DNA from 3 places in the Paenibacillus sp. FSL K6-1096 genome. Region 2 is predicted to be linked to each of the others. Evidence: predicted binding sites of a transcription regulator. Region 2 holds the regulator's gene; each other region holds the start of a gene.
The links. Region 2 encodes LexA, which represses DNA repair genes until DNA is damaged. Its sites were predicted from a motif close to CGAACATATGTTCG; they were not measured.

Region 1: MHI24_RS07770 (YolD-like family protein) is a predicted target of LexA. The motif match lies at 3,087-3,100, and genes of this name have one in related genera.
Region 3: recA (recombinase RecA) is a predicted target of LexA. The motif match lies at 4,888-4,901, and genes of this name have one in related genera.

What each region holds. Positions count from the first base shown of each region.
Region 1 is NZ_CP150274.1:1,771,347-1,778,702, reverse strand. Features, by position in the region: gene MHI24_RS07785 (glycosyl hydrolase) at 113-1,591, shown strand; gene MHI24_RS07780 (PH domain-containing protein) at 1,607-2,101, opposite strand; gene MHI24_RS07775 (hypothetical protein) at 2,301-2,933, shown strand; gene MHI24_RS07770 (YolD-like family protein) at 3,140-3,472, shown strand; gene MHI24_RS07765 (hypothetical protein) at 3,515-3,670, opposite strand; gene MHI24_RS07760 (M15 family metallopeptidase) at 3,869-4,555, shown strand; gene MHI24_RS07755 (WGxxGxxG family protein) at 4,633-5,082, shown strand; tRNA gene MHI24_RS07750 (tRNA-Leu) at 5,241-5,326, shown strand; gene MHI24_RS07745 (hypothetical protein) at 5,418-5,708, opposite strand; gene MHI24_RS07740 (helix-turn-helix transcriptional regulator) at 5,855-6,067, shown strand; gene MHI24_RS07735 (hypothetical protein) at 6,253-6,891, shown strand; gene MHI24_RS07730 (class I SAM-dependent DNA methyltransferase) at 7,054-7,356, shown strand, end outside.
Region 2 is NZ_CP150274.1:501,560-508,915, reverse strand. Features, by position in the region: gene MHI24_RS02230 (GNAT family protein) at 150-737, opposite strand; gene MHI24_RS02225 (HD domain-containing protein) at 909-1,898, opposite strand; gene MHI24_RS02220 (serine/threonine protein kinase) at 2,069-2,647, opposite strand; gene MHI24_RS02215 (HipA family kinase) at 2,651-3,457, opposite strand; gene MHI24_RS02210 (hypothetical protein) at 3,663-4,034, shown strand; gene MHI24_RS02205 (hypothetical protein) at 4,126-4,347, shown strand; gene MHI24_RS02200 (hypothetical protein) at 4,428-4,634, shown strand; gene MHI24_RS02195 (L,D-transpeptidase) at 4,785-5,123, opposite strand; gene lexA (transcriptional repressor LexA) at 5,304-5,930, opposite strand; gene MHI24_RS02185 (LysM peptidoglycan-binding domain-containing protein) at 6,127-6,537, shown strand; gene MHI24_RS02180 (DUF896 domain-containing protein) at 6,647-6,856, shown strand; gene MHI24_RS02175 (hypothetical protein) at 6,905-7,356, shown strand, end outside.
Region 3 is NZ_CP150274.1:628,473-635,828, reverse strand. Features, by position in the region: gene MHI24_RS02815 (DUF3388 domain-containing protein) at 14-781, shown strand; gene MHI24_RS02810 (RodZ domain-containing protein) at 809-1,768, shown strand; gene MHI24_RS02805 (hypothetical protein) at 1,856-2,017, shown strand; gene MHI24_RS02800 (YajQ family cyclic di-GMP-binding protein) at 2,157-2,648, shown strand; gene pgsA (CDP-diacylglycerol--glycerol-3-phosphate 3-phosphatidyltransferase) at 2,799-3,377, shown strand; gene MHI24_RS02790 (competence/damage-inducible protein A) at 3,441-4,730, shown strand; gene recA (recombinase RecA) at 4,971-6,035, shown strand; gene MHI24_RS02780 (RecX family transcriptional regulator) at 6,151-6,885, shown strand; gene rny (ribonuclease Y) at 7,195-7,356, shown strand, end outside.

The DNA.
Region 1 (7,356 bases), 1.3 Mb from region 2:
GGCTGACATTAGTATAGCATTGAAACCGCCCGGATGGCTGGATATTCGCCGTGCTGAAATTCCACAATTCGTCATAAAATGTACAAACACATGGTAAAGGATGGTGGAAAATGTGGAAGAACGCAATCTGAGGGACCTGCTGGACTCCGCTTCCCGGCTGATTGGCGATGTGCAGTGGCAGGCGGCTTTTCGCAAGGTGCAGATGGCTCCCGCAGATGCGGAGCTGGCTGATCCGGCAAGGAAGCTGCTGGGGACGCTGTACTGGCTGCAGGGGCAGGGGATCATCAGCGGGCTGCATGATTATCTGGAGGCCCCGGACGACCTGAATAACAAGCTGAAGAATACGGCCGGCACGTATGCCGGAGTCCATGGTTATGAGATGGGGCCAATCAGCAATCAGACGGAGCAGCAGATCACCAGCCAGCGCCAGGGGGTGACGGACAGCGCCATCCGCTGGCACAAAGCCGGGGGCATTGTAGCGATGAGCTACCACGCCAATCTGCCGGGAACTGCCCCGGCCTGGACGAATGTATCGATGAGCCTCAGTGAAGCCAATTTTACCCCGTACATCACATCCGGAACGCCTCAGAACAAGGCCATGCTTGCAGAGCTGGATAAGGTCGCAGTCTTTCTCAAAAAACTGCAAGACGCCGGCGTTCCCGTCCTCTGGAGACCTTACCATGAGATGAACGGCGGCTGGTTCTGGTGGGGGCAGAAGTCCTCTTTTGTCACCCTATGGAACCTCATGTTCGACCGCTACACCGTCTATCATCAGCTGCATAATCTGCTGTGGGTATGGAGTCCTAATGCGAAGAACAAGAATAGTGAGGACCCGGCGAAGTATTATCCCGGCAGCGGCAGAGTGGATGTGCTGGCAGCGGATATCTATGACGGGGATTACAAGGATAGCCATCATGACAGTATGTGGGATCTTGGACGCGGCAAGCTGATCGCCATTGGCGAGAACGGCCAGCTTCCGCAGGCTTCTGTTCTGGCAGGTAAGCAGAATAAATGGAGCTACCAGTTAACCTGGGGCAAGCTGCTGTATGAGCAGAATAAGGAGGCGGCGATACAGGCTTTTATGAAAGACAGCTTCGTGCTCTCCAGGGACGAGTATGCAGCCAAAGCAGCCGCCTTCGATGCCTCCGCAGGAGTGCTTCCGAAGCCGGGACTGTACGGGCAATACTACAATAATATTAAGCTTAGCGGCACACCTGCCCTGACCCGGACGGATGCCAATATTAACTTCGCCTGGAGACAGGCCTCGCCCGGCCCGGGGGTCAACGCAGACCTGTTCTCGGTACGCTGGAGCGGCAGACTGAGTGCAGCGTTCAGCGAGACGTATACGATCTACTCCTACTCGGATGACGGTATCCGGATATGGATCGACGGGAAGCTGGTCATTGACAGCTGGATCAAGCAGAGCGGGGAGGAACGGAAAGGCACGGTGGACCTGATTGCGGGGAAGCTGCATGAACTGAAGGTGGAGTATTACGAGAACCAGGGAGATGCGCGTGCGGTGCTGATGTGGGAGAGCAAGAGCCAGGGCAGAAGCGTGATTCCGCTGGAGGCTCTATACCTCCCTGAATAAGCAGATGAAGACAGATCAGATTTGTTCGCGGTAGCTGATGTTGTTGGCGATTTTCTCATCGCGGACAGCCTGGCGCAGAATATCCTTAACCTCATGAGCCCTACGGATTCTATAGAAGGGAAGCTGTGGAGATGAAGTATCATCCGACAAAATAATAAGCGTTCCAATGCCCAGAATACGCTGCATAATGGACTGGGTGACGGAGAAATCGTTGACGCGCAGCAGCTCGATTTCTTCGGCATCCTTACCGATCAGCCCGCTTCTCACCTTGATCCGCTGGGACGTAATCGTGTATCTCGTCGTATTCAGCCCGATCAGCCCCTTGAGACGGTCGGAGATGCCGGCAGGCTTGCCCTGCCATAGCTCGGTTTCCGGCTGGGAGCCGCCGCCTCTGCTTGTAACCGTACGTTGTGAACCGCCCGCCGCAAGATCCCCCGTGTCCGCTCCGCATTCTCCGCAGAACTTGGCACCTTGCTTGTATTCTGAACCGCAGGCTGTGCAATAAGGCATAGGATCGCTTCCTCTCATTTGACAGATAGATTCATTATAATATAACGGAAATCCTCCGTCATCACAGGAACCGGACCGGATTTCTATTCATTGCATACGCTTTACTGCAGAAAGATGTTTCATTTCCTCCGCTTTTACAATAATTTCATTTGCGCTTAACCATAATCGCGATTATTCTGTTAAGTGGAGGGATGACAAGATGAGACAAGCTTTACTGGCGGGTGTGCTATTTGCTGTTCTGGTCCTTAGCGCCTGCGGGAATAACAGTGCTGAACCGGCTTCCCATGAAGAGGTGCAGAACACGGTACTTAACTTTTATAATGAAATGTCGAAATTCGACGAAATGGGTAAAACCTCGCTGGAGAACTTCAATGCTACACTAACCTCGTATTCCACCGGACAAGCCACCGGCAAGGAACTGCAAAAGGCTCTAGATCAATTCCAGAATACTGCCTCCGAGATATCAGATCAGGTGAGCGGGATTAAGATCTCGGGGAGCCTGCCGGACACCATAGAGACATTGCTGAGAGAATCCTTCATTGCCTTCAAGAGTGCGTATGACCTTAAGGAGCAAGCCTCCAAGAGCGCGGTGTCACCGGATGTAACCGCTGAGGAATTCAACGCCATGAACCAGCAGGCAGACGTAGCCATGCTCTACGGCATCTCCAAGCTGAACGAAGCCAGACTGGAAGTGGGACTGATTACGTCAGAGGACGGCCTGCAGACCAGTGTGGGAACCGGAACTGAAGCGGATGCCGGAACCAAGAAGGATGCAGCAGATGCTGGCAGCAACACAGGCTCGGAAAGTGCCCCAGGGACTATAGCAGACTAAAGATAATTGCATAAAAGAAATCGGATGAAGGCGCTTCACAGCTGAACTGTAGGCGTCTTTTTGCTGTGCATAGGCCCTTTGCTCTATTCCTCTTAGCCTGCCGGGATGACATTAATTTCTGCTTGCCTAAGCGGCCGAGCCGCAGCTATAATACAAACATATGTTCTGTGTTGAGTGGAAAGATACATCAGATAGGAGGAACGGAGATGGGCAAGAAGCTGGAGGATAACGGATTAGCAGAGCGCAGACGGATTATTTCCTCGTATATGGAGCAGGCAGGAAGGGTGGAACGGGAGACCTGGCATAGCCTGAGGCCGGTGCTGGATGCGCAGAAGGTGGAGGAGATTGAGCATACGCTGGCCTTGTCGCTTCGGAGTCATGTGCGGGTAACGGTTGAATTGTATAGCCCTTTGGAGCGGAGACGCTTAAGCGGATTTGTGACTTCCATCCACACCCACTCGCGTGAATTCAAGCTGCAGTGGGCGGAGGAATGGAAGTGGCTGCTGGTAGATGATGTGGTGGAGGCTTATATTGTCTAGGGTGAAGACAGGACGGGGAGCTGTGGTGTGAAAAGAATCCGGTTATTCCCCGCTATCCGTCTTCTCATACGCAATAAGTGTGACCTCCGGGATTCCGGTCATCTTGGCAATCGCGGATTCAGCCTCGCGGATCACCTCGACGACCTCCTCCCGGTTGTCAAATGCCGCGATACGGTAGCTGTTGCTGTGAATATCCATATTCATTCCGCCTTTCTGAAGGGTTAGGAGTTTACAGTCTATATGCTTATTCTGGCCGGAGCGGCCGGAATTTATCAGGAAGCGGCGGATGGAATTCGTCGAATCCTATGCTTTTATCGGGAAAATGGGTAGTTCTCCGGGAAACTGGAGCAAGCCGTCCGGCACAGACATGCATATACTGTACCAGGGGGTGAGTATATGCTTACGCTTGAGCAAGTGAAGAGCAAATCGGCAGGAAGGCTTAGCAATCTGCATCCGGCCGTGCTGGCCGGGGCCAACGAGCTGATCAGACGAAGCTATAACCGCGGGGTCCCGATCATTATCACGCAGGGAATGCGCACCATCGCAGAACAGAATGCACTGTACGCACAGGGAAGAACGAAGAAGGGCAATATTGTGACGAATGTCCGCGGCGGCAGCAGCTATCATAATTATGGACTGGCGGTTGACTTCGCCCTGCTCCTGCCGGACGGCAGGAATGTGTCCTGGGATATGAACCGCGACGGGGATGGCGACAAGGTCGCTGACTGGCAGGAGGTCGCGCAGGAGGCGAAGAAGCTTGGCTTCGAATGGGGCGGGGACTGGACCTCGTTCAAGGATTACTCGCATCTACAGATGAGCTTCGGACTGACCACTGCAGAGCTGCGCGCCGGCAAGAAGCCGACCGCCCAGCAGGTGAAGGCCGCGCTGAGCATGATAAACGGAGGTGAGCCAGACGTGAACAAGGATACTCCGGTCAATATCACACTGAACGGCCGCAAGCTGACCACCGGACTCATGGATAACGATACAACCTATGCACCGGTACGGACCATAGCCGAAGCGCTTGGAGCCCAAGTGGCGTATGATCCGCGCACCAAAACCGTGAACATTGTGAAGGAATAAAGTTCTCTGTATAGACCGTGTCCCGGATGGGGAAATTATCAGCGATAAACCACCATCCATGAAGGGGGCACAATATTTTGAACAAGCTGATTACAACGATTGCCTGCGGTACAGTTCTGTCCATGAGTCTGCTCGGAGCCGGTGACATCTCCGCAGCAGCAGGCGGTATGACGACCACGACTCCGGGCGTTATGAGCACCTCTGCTCCAGGCATGAACAGCACCACCACTGACGGACGTATGGGCAATATGGGCGACCACATGATGGACCGCGGCAACACCATGATGAATAATACCCGCGATACCTTGCGCCGGGATGATACCATCATGCGCGACAAAATCCGTACCGGCGACAACAGCTCCGTCTCCCCGCTGTCCAACAATAACACCACGGGCCGCTACCGGGCACAGAGCACCACCACGAACAACAACAACGACAACCGCTCCAACTGGGGCTGGCTCGGTCTGCTCGGTCTCCTCGGCCTGGCCGGCATGCGCAGCAGAACTGGTGAGCGTGACCGGCATTAGACCGGGAAGCACCAACAAGAAATTGAGTAGAGACAAAGCCCGTATCAGCTTCGGCTGGGCGGGCTTTTGTTGCAGTCATTAATTATGTGAAAACTGATTGCGTATCCTTAAGATACGTGATATTATATTCCTTGTCGCGTGAACAACGCACAACTCATGCCGGGGTGGCGGAATAGGCAGACGCACAGGACTTAAAATCCTGCGGTACGTGAGTACCGTACGGGTTCGACCCCCGTCCTCGGCACTAATAAGAAGTAGGGAAAGACGCATTCAGTCGAATGCGTCTTTTCTATACATACAGATCAAAAACAGGAAAATGTGCAGCTAAGCTAGAATTATGCAGGAGAGGAACTACGCAGCTCATTGAAGAGATAGAGCGCATCCTTGAAGCCTTGCAGGTAAATGGAGCGTTCAGTAATAGCGTGAAGGGAAAGCTGCGTGTCTTCATACTGAAAAGCAGCATCCTGATGCTCCTCCGGCAGGGCGTTTCTAAGTTGGTGGAAGTACTGAACACTCTCTTGCAGCAGCATATTATACGTAGTATCGTTATCCAGCAGTTCCCGGTACATCGCTTCAAGCCGGATACGAATCAAGGGATCAGTTAAAGCTTCTAAAGATTGATACAAACCTGACACCTCCCTGTCGTTAACCTTATAAGGTTATTATATAACCTTGTAAGTGATAATGTAAAGTTAATATTTAACTCTATAAGGATAACGGAAAGCGGAGCATAACTATAGATACATAATTAAGTGGAGGGGAGCTGAACCTTATGCTAAAAAGCAACTTAAGAATGCTAATGGCCAAACACCGGATCGACGACATCACCGAGCTGATGGAGAAATCAGGCCTAAGCCGGAATTCGATTAACAAACTATATCGGGAGACCGACTTGGAGACTGTTAAGCTGGAGACGCTGGTCAGGTTATGCGATACGTTTAAATGTAAGCTTTCGGAGTTGGTGGAGTATGTGCCGGGGGAGTAAGGAGAATAAGGGAGTGAATAAAAGAGTGCCTTGGGGTGCTCTTTTTTGTTTGCATTTTTTAAGCAAAAAACGATTGAGCCAATTCCATATGCAGGAAAAAGATTAACTCGAAAAGAATACATTTTATAATACTTACACTTTTGTATGATGGTTTAGGGGAGTGGACATGAAAAGGTACTTATGGGATGAAGTCGCCTGCAGCTGAAATGAATTCTAGTAGTGGCAGTGATGGTATTCCATTGTTTACTCCAAAATCATTGCAAAATGAAATGGAATACAATTTCAGTGAAACGTCTTGGTATCTACTTATTAACTACTACTTAATATCGGATGAGGATAGGACAATTAAAATCATTCTTAACAAAACAAAAAAGGAAGTTGCTAAAGAAAAAGCTCAATCCATTTCAGGCGCTGTAGCGAGTCTTACCTACAATGATGGACGTACAAACTACTTGGTTTATAAAGTGATAGATAGCCACAATCAAGTCGTATATATCTTTGATCGTTTGAAACAAAACGCTGAGAAAATGACAGCAAAGCTAAAAGGAATATATAAGCAAGCGGACGGTGCAATTCTTGAAATAAAACCACGCGATAACGGCTGGAGTCAGATTGACGTTACGATTTCAGATTCATGGTATTACTCTCAAGATTTTCAGAAAGAACGATTTATTGAATCGTACGGAACTTTAATTTCGCAGACTATACTGGATTACAAGTATGTAATTACGGATGATGACAGAGTATATGTTTATTTCATAGATGAATATGGTACAAGGTTTGCTTCTCCGAAGCTTTTTGAAGGTTGGAAGGTAAAGGAATAGAGGGGAATGTTAATGTGGAATAGGGGACAAACGTTGCTAAGAGGACACTAATATTACTATATTAACCAGAGAGTTTATAGTATTATTTATATATCTGTTTTTTATTTAATAGATAATTAGACCTAAGTCATTACAAGAAAGATCAAATACATGGAGGCTAACATGAGTACCCTTACACAGCAGCAACTTGAATCCCATCTGTGGGAGTCCGCCAATATTTTACGCGGAAGTATTGATTCATCTGATTACAAAAACTATATCTTTGGCATGTTATTTCTTAAACGGCTAAATGATGTATTTGTGGAAGTGGCCGAAAAAATAGAGCGTGAAGAAGGCGAAACCTATGGCTGGACAGACCGTGATGAGCACCAGTTCTTCGTACCTGAGCGTGCACGTTGGTCTTATATGACTTCTATTACCAGCAATGTAGGTGAAGCCATTAATATTGCCTTTGAAAGTCTTGAA
Region 2 (7,356 bases):
GACCGTGGATAAGTGCTCTTTATGTGTGTGTGGGTGGAATGTATGCGGAATACCGAATACATTTGGCGGCCGCGAAGAGTTAAGTCAGATTGTGGTGAAGACATACAAGAAAAAATTGAACTGAATGTCTCTGATAGGTTAATGCATGATTAGTTATTTTGGTGGCCCTTATGAAGAAGATCCCTATATTCATCCTTTGTTAAACCAAACAACATACAATCATGATAACTACCATTGATATAGAAGATTTGACGTCGGACTCCTTCTTGAACGCACCCTACTTTTCTTAGCATAGCAGCCGATGCCTCGTTTCCGTCCAGAACATAGTCATTGAATTTATTAAGTCTACGCTCGAAAAATGCATATTTTAAGAGCAAATGCACTGCCCTGGTGCCGTAGCCCTTACCTCGATAGGGGTGATCAATTACAATACCTATGCTGAAAGTACCATTCCTCTCGTCAATGCTGTTTAAATTAATACCACCTACCGTTTCACCGTTTATATTTTCAATAGTAAACATGATTCGGCCATTAGTGGATTTAAATTCAACATTCTCTTCGATGAATTTCTTCGCACCCGAGATAGTAGGCGGCAATTCAATGGTACATTCCAGAAAACGACGGGCAGGGGTATCAAATGCAGTTAAATATATACTTTCCCAATCCTCGGCCTCTATTGAGCGCAATCTAATTTCATCATCTTGCCAATAATAGTTTGTATAATCTATATTTCGCATAAGTACACCTCCAAATAATATCGCGACTCTATAAGTTTATCGTATGAAATATATATTTTGGGGGTACTTTTTGATTCTAAGTAATCTTAACATGATGACAATACTTAGATGGTGTAGATCTAAGACAATTAATTATATAAGTTATTCCGAAGTATGTTTATTTTAAGGCGTCTACTCCCACCAAACGTAATACGTGCCTAGAAGCTGTTTTAGTTGGTCAATCGTAGCTAGATAGTCTGGTGAATATTCAGTAATCATAACGCCTTGGACGAGCGGCATCGCGAGATAGAGTTTGTTCAAAACGGCTGTTTCCGCTGGAAAAGCAGGCTTATTCCGGGACACGCGAATCCGCCATGATTCCATAAGCAGCTTTTCATACTCAACCTGTGTGTCCGGATTATTAAGAAGTAACTGCTCGATATGCGTATCCGTCATGAGCGGCAGCTTAGCTGTTTCAAGCTCATTTTTATGTACTAAGCGGCCAGCCAGTTTCCTCATGATCGCGTTTACGCCGATGTTAGCCAGGGAAGCTTGCATGTGGGCCTCTTCCCATATGAGCCCGGTGACACGCTTGCCAGCTTCCAATGTGAACTGAAGACTTCCATTACTATAGCTCATCGCTTCAAAAAGTTCATCAGTAGTAATAGTCAGATAACCACCGATAAATGCACTTCTGACCAAGGAGTCCAAATGATCTGCATGAAGAACCCCGTCCTTGTTCCTCAAGATGCTCCGCTTTGAACCATCTATATAGTCCATGACATCTGTAGCGCAAATATCCGAATGAGACAGGATGTCAACAATCTCCTCAGAAAATAAAGCTTCCCTGGTCCATTCGTGATGATCCACTTCTGGAAGGGATTCTAGTGTATGACTAAAAGGCGCATGTCCGATATCATGCAGCAATGCTGCTGCCCGCAACGTACGGTTGTCCGGCTCAAAATGGGCCGTAAGCGCAAATACACCTAACGTATGTTGCAAGCGGCTATAGGTATGGTGGGTATTAATGAAAGAAGCTCCGCCATGCCGGATAAAATGAAGCCGCCGCACCTTCTTGCTTCTGAGCAATGCTTTTTCAGCATCAGAGAGCGGAATCCGTAGCTTCCACAGAGGTTCGTAAATTTCGTTCAAAGCACCATCAAGTCTTAAGCGAAAATCCATGCAATGTTACCTCCTGGGATTTCATAGATTATTATTCTTACCGCTTATAAATTCACTTCTAAAGCTGAAGGGAAAGATTGGGCAAAGCCCTCACGTAATAATATAAGGGAAATTCCCAAATTTGTTAAGTTTTATCTCCCGGGATGATTCTTTTTGCAGGAAGTTGAATGCTATACGCTCCAATACTCATAAAGATCAGGTCTATGAACCCTAACGTACTCCATGAAACATGACATTAAGTTTAGATTCTTGAGTTCAGCAAGAAGGAGATGAGGTTTAGGGGAGTGCGTATGCAGCGAGTGCACATGATCGATGACTATCAGTGACTGTGAAGGAGTAACAATAATGTGTCTCAATGCGGCGTCAATCCGTGTCAAACCCAAGCGTTTCATCTCGTCAAGCAAAGCAATTATTTTGTTAGCAAGAGTATCGTCAAAGCAATAGTGATGTAAATACCCATCTAATCCCAAGCCCTGTATGAATTGCATCACATTATAATTGAAGCCGGAACCATATAATTTTGGAAAGAATGTCGAGGAGCCAACGTGTCTAAGTACATCGGCCTCCTTTTTTGCATCATCAGGCAGAGCATAGATTTTTATGCATTTGCTGGGATCTAATAGAAAAACAGCTCCTTGCGCACCCGCGCCAATGAAAGGGAGGGAAGTAGGATTGTAAAAAGCTACCTGATAATTTACGCCTGCCTGTTGAATTCCAGGATAAACTTGGATAGCGGTGAAGTCATCCATCAGTTACACCTCCGTTTGACGGAAATAATAGTTCCAAACCGGAAAATGAATATGAACCGCTTCAATTGCGCGAGGTAACAGAGTTAATCTGGATAACAGATAATTGACAAGCGCATGACCCGATTGTGCCGGGAATCCCCATTCTTGCGGTAAATCGGATACAACCTCCGTTAAGACAGAGCTATTCAGATTCTCATAGTTAGGTAGCGAGTTCTTAAAGGGAAATTCTTGATCAAGATAAGGTACAAATTTCTGGTAGACTTCACCCCAATATGTAGAAATATAAGGCTGATGAGCTATGATGGAATGCTCATCCCAATGCGGGCCGTTCAAGATGTTGGCCTGGTCGATCATCCATAAATGCGGTGTTCCAGAGTTAGTCACTAAAAGGTTGGTACTTGCACCGTTGAATAAATGCCGGTCATTATTGTTCACCCAATAATCAAATAAGATTATATCAGCTGCTTTCACAATATTATCAACCCGGGAAAGATCAGTTCCATGTGTTAAATTGACTGAATCCGGAATAAATAAACTTCCGAAATGCAGGCCTGCTTGAGCATTCGCCGTTTGGAGCTGTGGAGTTTGTGAGATGAAGTGCTCTTCCAAGAGAATTACTTCTCCTTTAGGTACTGGGAGATCCAGCAATAAGGCTAACCGGTAACTAATAATCTCATTGACCAAAACCATATTTCCTTGAGGATTAGATCTTAATTTTAGAATGTAAAACTGCCCGTCTGTGCATAAGATTAAGTGTGGGCGGCTGAATCCTGATTGAATAGGCTTAAAATACTTCTCTCCACGGATCACTGGAATCACCTCTACAAAATAAAGTATTCAATGTAAAATTATTGGTATGGGTAGAGGGATAATATCATTAAGCGGAAGAATCCTCGCGGCAGGCATAGGAGGGGATTATAAGAAGGTTGTCATAGTGCTAATGCTTGTCCTGAATGAATCCGCTGGGGGCATGCTTCAAGAGATGACTTATATTATTTAGCCGAGGGGGAAAAGAATGAATCCGCGTTATGATGCGTCCGGTCCGGCTCGGAGAGTCCGCAGGAGATCGGGCGGTAAATCGTTTCTGGTCCTGATACTGATACTGATACTTATTCTGGTGGTGTTGGCGGTTACCAATCCGGGGAAGGAAGAGTTCAGTGAATATGCGGTGAAAAATCTGGAGAATACGATTGGCCAGGAGATCGGCGACGGAATCACCAAGCTGGTGGCCCAGCCTGTCGTTGAGTCGTTGACGAAGAGGGATAACTACATCTTCTTCTCTGTTTTCAGCGTGCCGGACCTTAAGAATACGAGATTTTTTACCGGGGATGGCGAGGCGGCCAAGAAGTATATTGGGTTGTTCAAAATCATCTTTGTCAAGCTGTAAATATGGTTTACATATTGTTCCAGAACCCGGTATAATTGAATAGATTCTAGCGGAATCTTTAATTACGGGTGTGGAACAAGGAGGAACGAAGTTGGATACGGCTTATAAAGTACTGTCCAGTGATGCTGACTTATTCGCTGCTGCGCTGGCTCAGGTTCAAGTCTATGTGATTCAGCTGGAGGACGGCAAACCGCATGTCATCGCTGATTATGCCGGACCTGTGCAGAAATGGACGCCGGAGTATATTCTGCTGGCTGGCATGACCTATAGACGGGACGAATACGAGTTCCGGGTGCAGCTGAATAACAAGTAAGTGTAAAGTTAATGCCGGGTCACACAGTTTTCGGAGCGGCTTATCGTATCTCTTATACTATGAAACGTAGAAGAGGTGTAATGATAACCCAAAGAGAATGTAACCGGATTCGCAGAGCCATTAATGTCCTGATTGCACAGCGGGCCATCCTGCTGGAGAGACTGGAAGAAATCAACGAGAATCTGCGCAGAGTCCCCAGAGGTTCTCGGGCCAGAAGAGAGCTGCTGGCTGCCAGAGCGTCTATCCGTGAAGCCATTCGCTTAAATACAAGGCGCTCCGTCTGTTGAGAAGCGTGCTTTAGTCCATAGCATCCATTCCAGTCTAATGTATACCGAGACAAAGAACCCTTGTGGCGTATCCGGCGTCAGAAGGGTTTTTGTGTCGGCGGCGGCTGGACTCATACCGGCCAAATTCGGCGCAGGTAATCTGCCGGGGGCTTACTCCCTGATGGTGACCCGGGTGCCGACCGGGACTAGCGCAGCCAGAGCCAGGACATCTGCGTTATACATGCGGATACAGCCATGGGAGACCATATGTCCGATCGAAGCCGGGTCATTGGTGCCGTGAATGCCATAATGCGGCTTGGACAGTCCCATCCAGAACGCGCCGAAGGGTCCGCCCGGATTAGGCTGCTTGTTAATAATAGTGTATTCGCCGACCGGCGAGACCGTCAGCATCTTGCCGATGCCGACCGGGAAGCCCCGGGTGACAACATCATTGTCGAGCAGATAGAGCATCCGCTGCGAGAGGTCTACAATGATACGGTAATTGGGCATAGGGATCAGCACTCCTTTTGTAATCAGGATATGTGCGGAGGAATAGAGAGGTTCACAGAAAATATGCCAAAAACGCCGTAACAGAACAAATGTTCGCTATTGGTGTTTTTGGCATATTCATAAACAGAGAACAGGCTGCTTCCGCATGATGCGAAAGCAGCCTGTTCTTGGAGGGGGAGATTAATGAATATCGCGGAACAATCCGATGACTCTGCCCAGTATGGTCACGCGGTTAAGGCGGAGAGGCTCGTAAGCCGGGTTCTCCGGCTGCAGCCGGATGTGGTCGCGTTCCTTATAGAAGGTCTTGACCGTAGCTTCATCTTCTTCAGTCATGGCAACAACGATGTCGCCGTTGTCGGCAGTCTGCTGCTGGCGGACGATAACGTAATCGCCGTTCATAATCCCGGCATCCACCATACTGTCGCCGAATACGGACAGCATGAATACCTTGTTATCGCCTACATAATGAGTCGGCAGCGGGAAGTAGTCTTCAATATTCTCTGTAGCGGTAATAGGAACACCGGCGGTAACCTTGCCTACAACCGGGATGCGTGTAACGGTCTGGACGAATTGGTGCACATTCTCTGAATCCTCCTGGCCCAGCAATTCAATCGCACGGGGCTTCGTAGGGTCGCGCCGGATCAGGCCTTTCTTCTCCAGCCGGTCCAGATGACCGTGTACTGTAGAACTGGAGGCCAGTCCGACAGCTTCGCCAATCTCACGGACAGACGGAGGATAACCTTTGCTGCGGACTTCGTTACGTATAAATTCCAGGATCGCCAGCTGACGACTTGAAATCTTGGACATCGGAATCAACCCCATATAGTATGTTTGGGAAAATTATAACATAGAACTGCCGTTCGTACAAACATAAGTTCTAAAAAGAGGAAAATATATCTCCGAAAATAAACAGAACGAATGTTCGAGAAAAGTATTGATCAAAACACATGTTCGTGTTATATTATTGGCGAAAGTAAGAACAAGTGTTTGGAGGATGATTTCAATGCTAAAATACAGTACATACCAAAGCATATATAAAGATGATAACAAGGTAGCGGCTCCAGAGCGTAATTCTGCCCGTATTCAGATGATGATTGAGAAGCGGAGACTTCAGAGGCTGGCTATGTTCTCATCCCTGTTCCGCCAGATCGGCTTCATGAAGGTTGCGCTGGTGCTGCTGCTCGTTATCTCCGGATTTACGGTAGTGGGTAATGTCTTCGCCGGTTCTGTTCCGGTGCTGAAGCAGGAGAAGCGGGTTGTGGTGGAACCGGGCGATACCTTATGGAGTATTGCGTTGAAGAATAAGCCCGAGGATATGAGAACCGCTGTATATATAGAAGGAATTATGAAGAGCAACGGCCTGGAGGGCAGCAGAATTAAGGCCGGAGATGTACTGACTGTGCCGGAATACTGACAGAATGAAGAAGACTTGTGACAGACCTTAAGAGCTTTCAGGGGGAAGACCTTGACAAGCTCTTTTTCTCATGGCAAAGTTAGAATGAATTTAAAGGGAGGGGTTCGTATTGAATATTGACGAAGTGGTCGCACGCATCAATGAATTAGCACGCAAGGCGAAGAACGGCGGCCTGAATGAGGAAGAACTGGCGGAACGCGCCAAGCTCCGCGAGATCTATCTGGGCAACATCCGGAAGAACTTCCGCGCCCAGCTTGAGACAATTGAGATTGTCGATAAACCGGAGGATGAAGAAGGCAATTACGGGCTGAAGCATTAGTCCGGTGTCTTTTCATAGATGAATACAGGATGACTAGGGGGAACTGACATGTCCCGTTCTTGGGAAAGAATGGTTCAACGCAACACGAAACAGGTTAACCAGCAACGAAAGAAGCAAGGGAAAGAGTCCATCTATGCTACAGGCTCTAAGGCTGCGGCCAAGAGCTTCGAGCTATTCAAAGGGCGCAATATCGTATTTCCGTTCGTGCTTGTTCTGCTCGGCATAATGTTCTGGGTAGTAGGCTCGATAGATGAGGCCCAAGGCAGCGGAATTCTGGCCAATTGGCTGGGGGTAGTGCTGTATTTCCTGCTTGCCGCGCTGCTCTTCTTCCGCCGTCCGTTCCTTAAGATTGAACGCGCCCGCCTGTCTACCATCAAGTTCAACCGTGAACGCTTCCTGTCTGCGGCAGAGATCGAGAAGATTACGCTGTCCCGTGGTATGGTTGCCATCAAATATAAGGGGAAGCGCAAGCAGTGGATTTTCTCCAGACTGATCAACCG
Region 3 (7,356 bases), 130 kb from region 2:
TGAGGTGCGCAAAGTGGAATATAAACAATGGTATATGGAGTATAAGATACATAAGAACAGACCCGGTCTGCTTGGCGATATCGCCTCCATGCTGGGGATGCTGGAAGTCAACATTCTGACCATTAACGGTGTGGAGGGCAAGACCCGCGGAATGCTGCTGGAGACCAGCGACGACGATAAGATCATGCTGATGGGCGAGATGCTCAAAAAAGTTGATAATATAACGGTCACCGCACTGCGTACACCGCGGCTGGTGGACCGTCTGGCTGTCCGCCATGGACGATATATTGACCGTGACTCCGATGACCGCAAGACCTTCCGCTTCACCCGGGATGAGCTCGGGCTGCTGGTGGATTTTCTCGGTGAATTGTTTAAGAGGGACGGAAATCAGGTTATAGGACTACGAGGTATGCCCCGGGTGGGCAAGACCGAATCGATTATTGCCGGCAGCGTCTGCGCGATGAAGCGCTGGACGTTTGTTTCGTCGACGCTTCTGCGGCAGACAGTCCGCAGCCAGCTGGCTGAAGACGAGATGAACCCGCATAATGTCTTCATTATTGACGGGATTGTCAGCACGATCCGCTCCAATGAGAAGCACTATAATCTGCTGCAGAATGTCATGAGTATGCCGAGCACCAAGGTGATCGAGCATCCGGACATTTTTGTGCGTGAATCGGAGTATACGTTTGATGACTTCGATATCATTATCGAGCTGCGCAATGCGCCGAACGAAGAGATCTTGTACGAGTCGTTTACGACAAGCTACAGTGATGATCTTTAATATATTCTCAATCTGGGAGGTGATGGTATGTCGGAACTGGGCCGGCATTTGAAAGAGGCGCGTCTGCAAAAGGGGATGAGCCTTGATGATGTCCAGGAAGTAACAAAGATCCGCAAAAAATATTTGGAGGCCATCGAAGCAGGTGATTATAAAGTGCTTCCGGGCAGCTTTTATGTACGGGCCTTTATCAAAACCTATGCGGAGGCAGTCGGGGTTAACCCGGACGAGCTGATGGAGGAGCACGGCAATGTGCCCGCGGCTCCCGTAGATACCACCATGGAGACGGTGATTCAGAAGCGCAGCCGCAAGCCCGAAACACAGCGGAACCCCAAGTGGCTGCCCACCCTGCTCATGTGGACATTCCCTGTGCTGATCCTGGTGGTCATCTATTTATATGCATCTTCAACGATGAATGACTCGGAGCCGGAAAAGGCTGATAACGGCAGCCTGACTACGGCAACACAAGACCCGTCCAAGGTTCAGGCTTCGCCAACGGCGGCAGGCGGCGGGGCTGCAACCTCGGCGCCTGAAGCTACGGCTGGCGCGGAGAGTACGCCAACGACTGCACCTTCCGCAACGCCGGAGCCGTCTGCACCGGCGTCTCCCGGATCGGTTACTGTTACCCAGGACCGCAAATCGGGCAAGACTACGATCTACAAAGTCTCTGCGCCTGCCGGCAGCCAGGTCCAGGTAGAGATTGCCGCTTCCGGGGTCAGCTGGCTTGAAGTGTACAAAGGCGAGAACTCCAAAGGGGAGAAGCTTAGCTTCGGGAACACCAAGGCCGGTGACAATATGAGCTTCACTCTGGACAGTGAAGGAATGTACATCAAATCGGGGTATTCGCCGGCTACAGCGATTACAGTGAATGGACAGGTTATCACTGACGGCAAGACCTCTTCACGCCTGCTTCTGGAGCTGGATAACTCGGGTTCCGGTAACGGCGGTCCGGAGAATGGTGCAGCAGAGGGCGGGACTACGGGAGAATAGCGGACAGATCACATGTATAGTCTTTGGCGGATTGGAGAACCTAGGAATGATTTACAGTTCTTTCGCCAAAGCGAGGTGTATTCTCTCATGACCGTCAGCTGGATCGTAACAGGGCTTGGCATTATTGTCAGCCTCCTCGGGTATTATTTGACACCCAGTGCCTGGGGGTATGGCATTCTGGGCTTTGGACTGGCACATGTTCTGCTGGGGATTCTGGATATGTTCCGGGCTCCTGCGCGGAACAGGTAATAGGAAGGTGAGCGTCTCCCGGAAGCCGGGAGACGTGTTTTTTTGCATCCTAAGCGGCGTTCTCTTTCCAGTATTAGACTTCATAGCCCCTATCTCATATAATAGGTACAGACTAATTGTAGATAAAGGAAGTGGAATCATGAGTTCAGAGAGTTCATTTGATATTGTATCCAAGATGGATATGCAGGAGCTGACCAATGCGGTTCATCAGACGGAGAAGGAGATCGCGAACCGCTTTGACTTCAAGAACAGCAAGAGCAGCCTCAAGCTGGAGAAGGATGCGCTGATCATCACCTCTGAGGACGAATATAAGCTGAATGCTGTGATTGATATTCTTCAGACCAAGATGGTGAAGCGTGGAATCACACTCAAGAATATGGATTACGGCAAGATTGAGCCTGCGGCTCTGGGCACGGTGCGCCAGCGTCTGGGTCTGCGGCAGGGGATCGACCAGGACAACGCCAAGAAGATCAACATTCTGATCCGGGACTCCAAATTGAAGGTCAAGAGCACGATCCAGGGCGATACAATCCGGGTAACCGGTAAGAGCCGCGATGATCTTCAGCAGATTATCCAGCTTCTGCGCAAAGCTGATTTGCCGCTCGACCTGCAGTTTAACAATTTAAAGTAAGCCTATGTACCCCGCAGTGTATACATCCCTTACTTTGCGGGGTGCTTTCTGTTTTTTTGACACCCAATTGTGGCTATAATATACTAGCGTAGGCAGTTTTAAAGAAGAATGTGGAATACCGGATTCGTATGGACTAGGGGAGGAACTTCAGTGAATTTGCCCAACCGCATTACATTAGCGCGTATTTGTCTCATCCCGATTATGATGTTTTTTCTGCTGGTGGATTTCAGCTTCTATCCGGAACCGATTCATTGGGGCTCCTTTCAGCTGTCAGTGAACCATCTGGTCGCGGCTGTTATTTTCCTGCTTGCCGCCAGTACAGACGGAATTGACGGTTACATAGCCAGAAAATACAACATGGTCACCAATCTCGGGAAGCTGCTCGATCCGCTCGCGGACAAGCTGCTGGTCTCGGCGGTTCTGATCTCGCTGGTCGAGCTGGGCAGATGCGACTCCTGGATTGCCATTGTTATCATCAGCCGTGAGTTTGCCGTGACTGGTCTCCGTCAGGTGGCACTGCTGGAAGGGAAGGTCGTGGCTGCCAGCCAATGGGGCAAGATCAAGACGGTCGTCCAGATCGTCGCCATTTCGCTGCTGCTGCTGAACAACTTCCCGTTCCAGTTCGTCAGTATCCCTGTGGATGATATTGCGATTTGGGCGGCGGCGCTCATTACGATTTATTCAGGCATTGATTATTTCGTCAAGAACAAGGAATTGCTGGAGTTTTAGGACCGGAAGAGTCGCTACAGCGTGAAATTTTACAGATTTACTACACAGAGGAGAGAACCAGCTATGAAAGCGGAAATTATTGCGGTTGGAACAGAGCTTCTGCTTGGACAAATCGTGAACAGCAATGCGCAGTTTCTTTCAACAGAGCTGGCGGCTTTGGGCATTGACGTGTATTTTCAGACGGTGGTCGGAGATAACAAGAACCGTCTGCTGGAGGCAATCGGGATCGCCCGGAGCCGGGCGGATATTATATTGTTCACCGGCGGAATCGGTCCGACCGAGGATGACCTGACCAAGGATGCTTTGGCGGCGGCCCTTGGCCGCACGCTTCATATTGACCAGCTTGCCATGGATCATGTGCAGCGCTTCTTCGATGAGCGCAAGATTGTGATGACCGAGAATAACCGCAAGCAGGCCCTGGTGATTGAAGGAACCACCCCGCTCGCCAACGATATTGGGCTGGCGGTCGGACTTGCCTATGCAGAGCAGGACAAGTATTACATTGTGCTGCCGGGGCCGCCCCGGGAGATGAAGCCGATGTTCACGGACAAGGCCAAGCCGTGGCTGCAGCAGCATGCCCTTACGAATGAAATGCCGATCTACTCGAAGATGCTCAAGTTCGCAGGCATTGGCGAATCGCTGCTGGAGGATAAGCTGATCGACCTGATCCGCAGCCAGAGCGATCCGACTATAGCGCCTTATGCTAAGGAAGGCGAAGTAACCGTGCGGATCTCCACGAAGGCTCCTTCCGAACGCGAGGCGATGGTTAAGCTTGATGCACTGGAGAAGAAGATTGCCGCTATTCTGCCGGAGCATCTCTATGCCAACATTGATGTGCCGCTGGAGCAGCTGATTGTGGACTGGATGGCGGATGCCGGACTGACGCTTAGCGCGGCTGAGAGCTGCACCGGCGGTCTGCTCATGGAGAGCATCACGAATATTCCGGGCAGCGCCTCCATGTTCGCCGGGGGGATTGTCTGCTATTCCAATGACATCAAGAAGAAGCTGCTGAATGTGCCTTCCGCCATGCTGGAGGGTCCCGACGCTCCCGGAGCGGTAAGCCGGGAGGTGGCCGAGGTGCTGGCGGAGCAGGTGCGCATGATTGGCGATACGGACTTTGGCCTGTCGGTTACCGGTGTAGCCGGACCGGGGTATTCGGAGCGCAAGCCTGTCGGCCTTGTATTTGTCGGGCTGGCAGAGCGGGGCTGCAAGACGGAGGTCTATGAGCTGAATCTGAAGGGAACGCGGGAGAATATCCGCCTGCGCACCGTCAAGGCGCTGCTGTACCGTCTGTGGCGCCGCCTGGAGGAGCGCAAGGTGTCCACCCCGCTGGAGGGCTCGGCCTTGCAATAGCCGCTCTGGTCGTTATATAATTCGGATATGCGGAAGAACCGTGGCTTGAGTAATCATGCTGCGGTTTTTTGTTTATAAATATGGATAAGAATGCTTTCACTGGAAGGAGGCATAATCTTACATTAAAAGGAAGTCCGATCCCGGAACTCAAAAAAAACGAATGTATGTTCTAAAAAATGCTTGGCAAGACCCTCAAAACACGTTATTATAATACTATAAACAGTGAAGGAAGTGGTCTGATTGTCAGATCGTCGTGCAGCGCTTGAGATGGCGCTTCGTCAAATAGAAAAACAATTCGGTAAAGGTTCGGTTATGAAACTGGGCGAATCGACCCACATGAAAGTGGAAGTTGTACCTAGCGGATCTTTGGCACTTGATATTGCACTGGGTATCGGCGGACTTCCCAAAGGACGTATTATTGAAGTGTATGGACCGGAATCCTCCGGTAAGACAACGGTGGCTCTTCATGCCATCGCTGAAGTACAGAAGCAAGGCGGACAAGCTGCCTTCATCGATGCCGAGCATGCGCTTGATCCCAAGTATGCGAATGCGCTGGGCGTTAACATTGATGAATTGCTGCTCTCCCAGCCGGATACGGGAGAACAGGCCCTTGAGATTGCCGAAGCGCTGGTGCGCAGCGGTGCGGTAGACATTATTGTAGTTGACTCTGTTGCAGCTCTGGTACCGAAGGCTGAAATCGAAGGCGATATGGGTGATTCCCATGTCGGTCTGCAGGCCCGCCTGATGTCTCAGGCACTCCGCAAGTTGTCCGGTGCGATCAACAAATCGAATACGATTGCCATCTTCATTAACCAGCTTCGCGAGAAGATTGGTGTTATGTTCGGTAACCCTGAGACTACGCCAGGCGGACGCGCCCTGAAGTTCTACTCGTCCATCCGGCTGGATGTGCGCCGTGTAGAGAGCATCAAGATGGGTAATGATGTGGTTGGTAACCGTACGAAGATCAAGGTTGTGAAGAACAAGGTAGCGCCTCCGTTCAAGCAAGCGGATGTGGATATCATGTACGGCGAAGGGATTTCCAAAGAGGGAAGCCTGGTGGATATCGGAACCGAGATGGATATCGTCAACAAGAGCGGAGCCTGGTACTCTTATGACGGCGAACGCCTGGGTCAGGGCCGTGAGAACTCCAAGCAGTTCCTGAAGGAACATCCGGATGTTGCCCTGCTGATCGAGAACAAGATCCGTGAAGCCAGCAACTTGTCAACTCTGGTTGCTGCACCAACTGAAGCGGAGGCTGCCGCTGAGCAGGAGGAAGAAGAGAAGCTGCTGCTGGAGATTGAATAGAAGATAAGATCAGTGAGCGCCCTGTTAAGGATTTGACAGGGTGCTTTTCTTTTAATGCTGCAAGGTTAATATAAATACATGGGCATTCTGTCTAGGTGATAAGGAGAGTTACAGCATGGTTATACAGTTGAATCCTGAACCGGAGGAACAGGAGGAGCAGGTGCTGGCGGATTTCCCCGATGATGAGGAACTGGTAATTACGCGTGTAGAGCGCCTGAAGAAGTCGAACTACCGTTATCTGATTCATTTCGGAGCCTATAGCATGACTGTTCACGAGGATATTATGATTAAGTACCGGATGATTACCGGAAGCACGTTCGTGAAGGCTGATCTGGAGGACATTGTGGCAGCCGATGAACGCCAGCGGGCCTATGTGGAAGGGCTGAGATATCTGGAACGCAAGCCGAGAACTACTCAGGAGATGGCCCGCCGTTTAAGAGAGAAGGAAATAGGGGAGACTGTTATATCTGAGGTGCTGCTGCGTCTGCAGAGTGAACGTCTGCTGGATGATCCCCTGTATGCCAGACAGTGGGCAGAGCAGCGGATGACCTACCAGCGCAAGGGGAAGATGTGGATTCGCCAGGAGCTGCGCGAGAAGGGGATCGATCCGTCCCTGATTGCTGAGACACTGGAGGAGATCACCCCCGAGCAGGAGCTGGAGAGTGCGCTTCAGACCGGACGGAAGAAATGGAACCTGCTCCGCGGAGACGCGGCCGATAAACGGCGCAAGACGGGAGCCTATCTGATGAGGCGCGGATTCTCCGGTGAGCAGGTGCGCCGGGTGCTCGGAATTCTGCGGGAAGAGGAGGATTCCGGCCCGGATGAGGAGGAGATGTACTTCCCGGATTGATTCGCTTGACTTTCCAGCGGTTATCGACTCTCTTGACAAGGTCTTTTTATAAATAATAAAATATAACATGAATCGGCATAAACTAAGAATCCTTTTTCCTTCCCAAAAAGCAGACTCTTGTGTTCCGGTTCACGTACAACTCATATGAATATGTTAACGCCGTATAAGGCGGGCAGTGTGCATGTGCAGCATGTGCAGTATGGCAATCGGTGTATTACCGGTTTTTTGTATGGTGATGAACGGATAGTTTAACAACTGCACATTTACCCGAGGAAGAGCCTTGGAGGATGTCAACGAGGAGGTGAACAGATGGAACCATTGATCTGGGTCATTATCGTTCTCGTTGTAGCTGCAGCATTCTTTGGATTCGGTTATTTTATTCGTAAATCCCTTGCAGAAGCTAAAATTTCAAGCGCAGAGAAGGAAGCCGTAGTCATCGTGGAGAACGCGAAGAAAGAGGCTGAGGCGCTG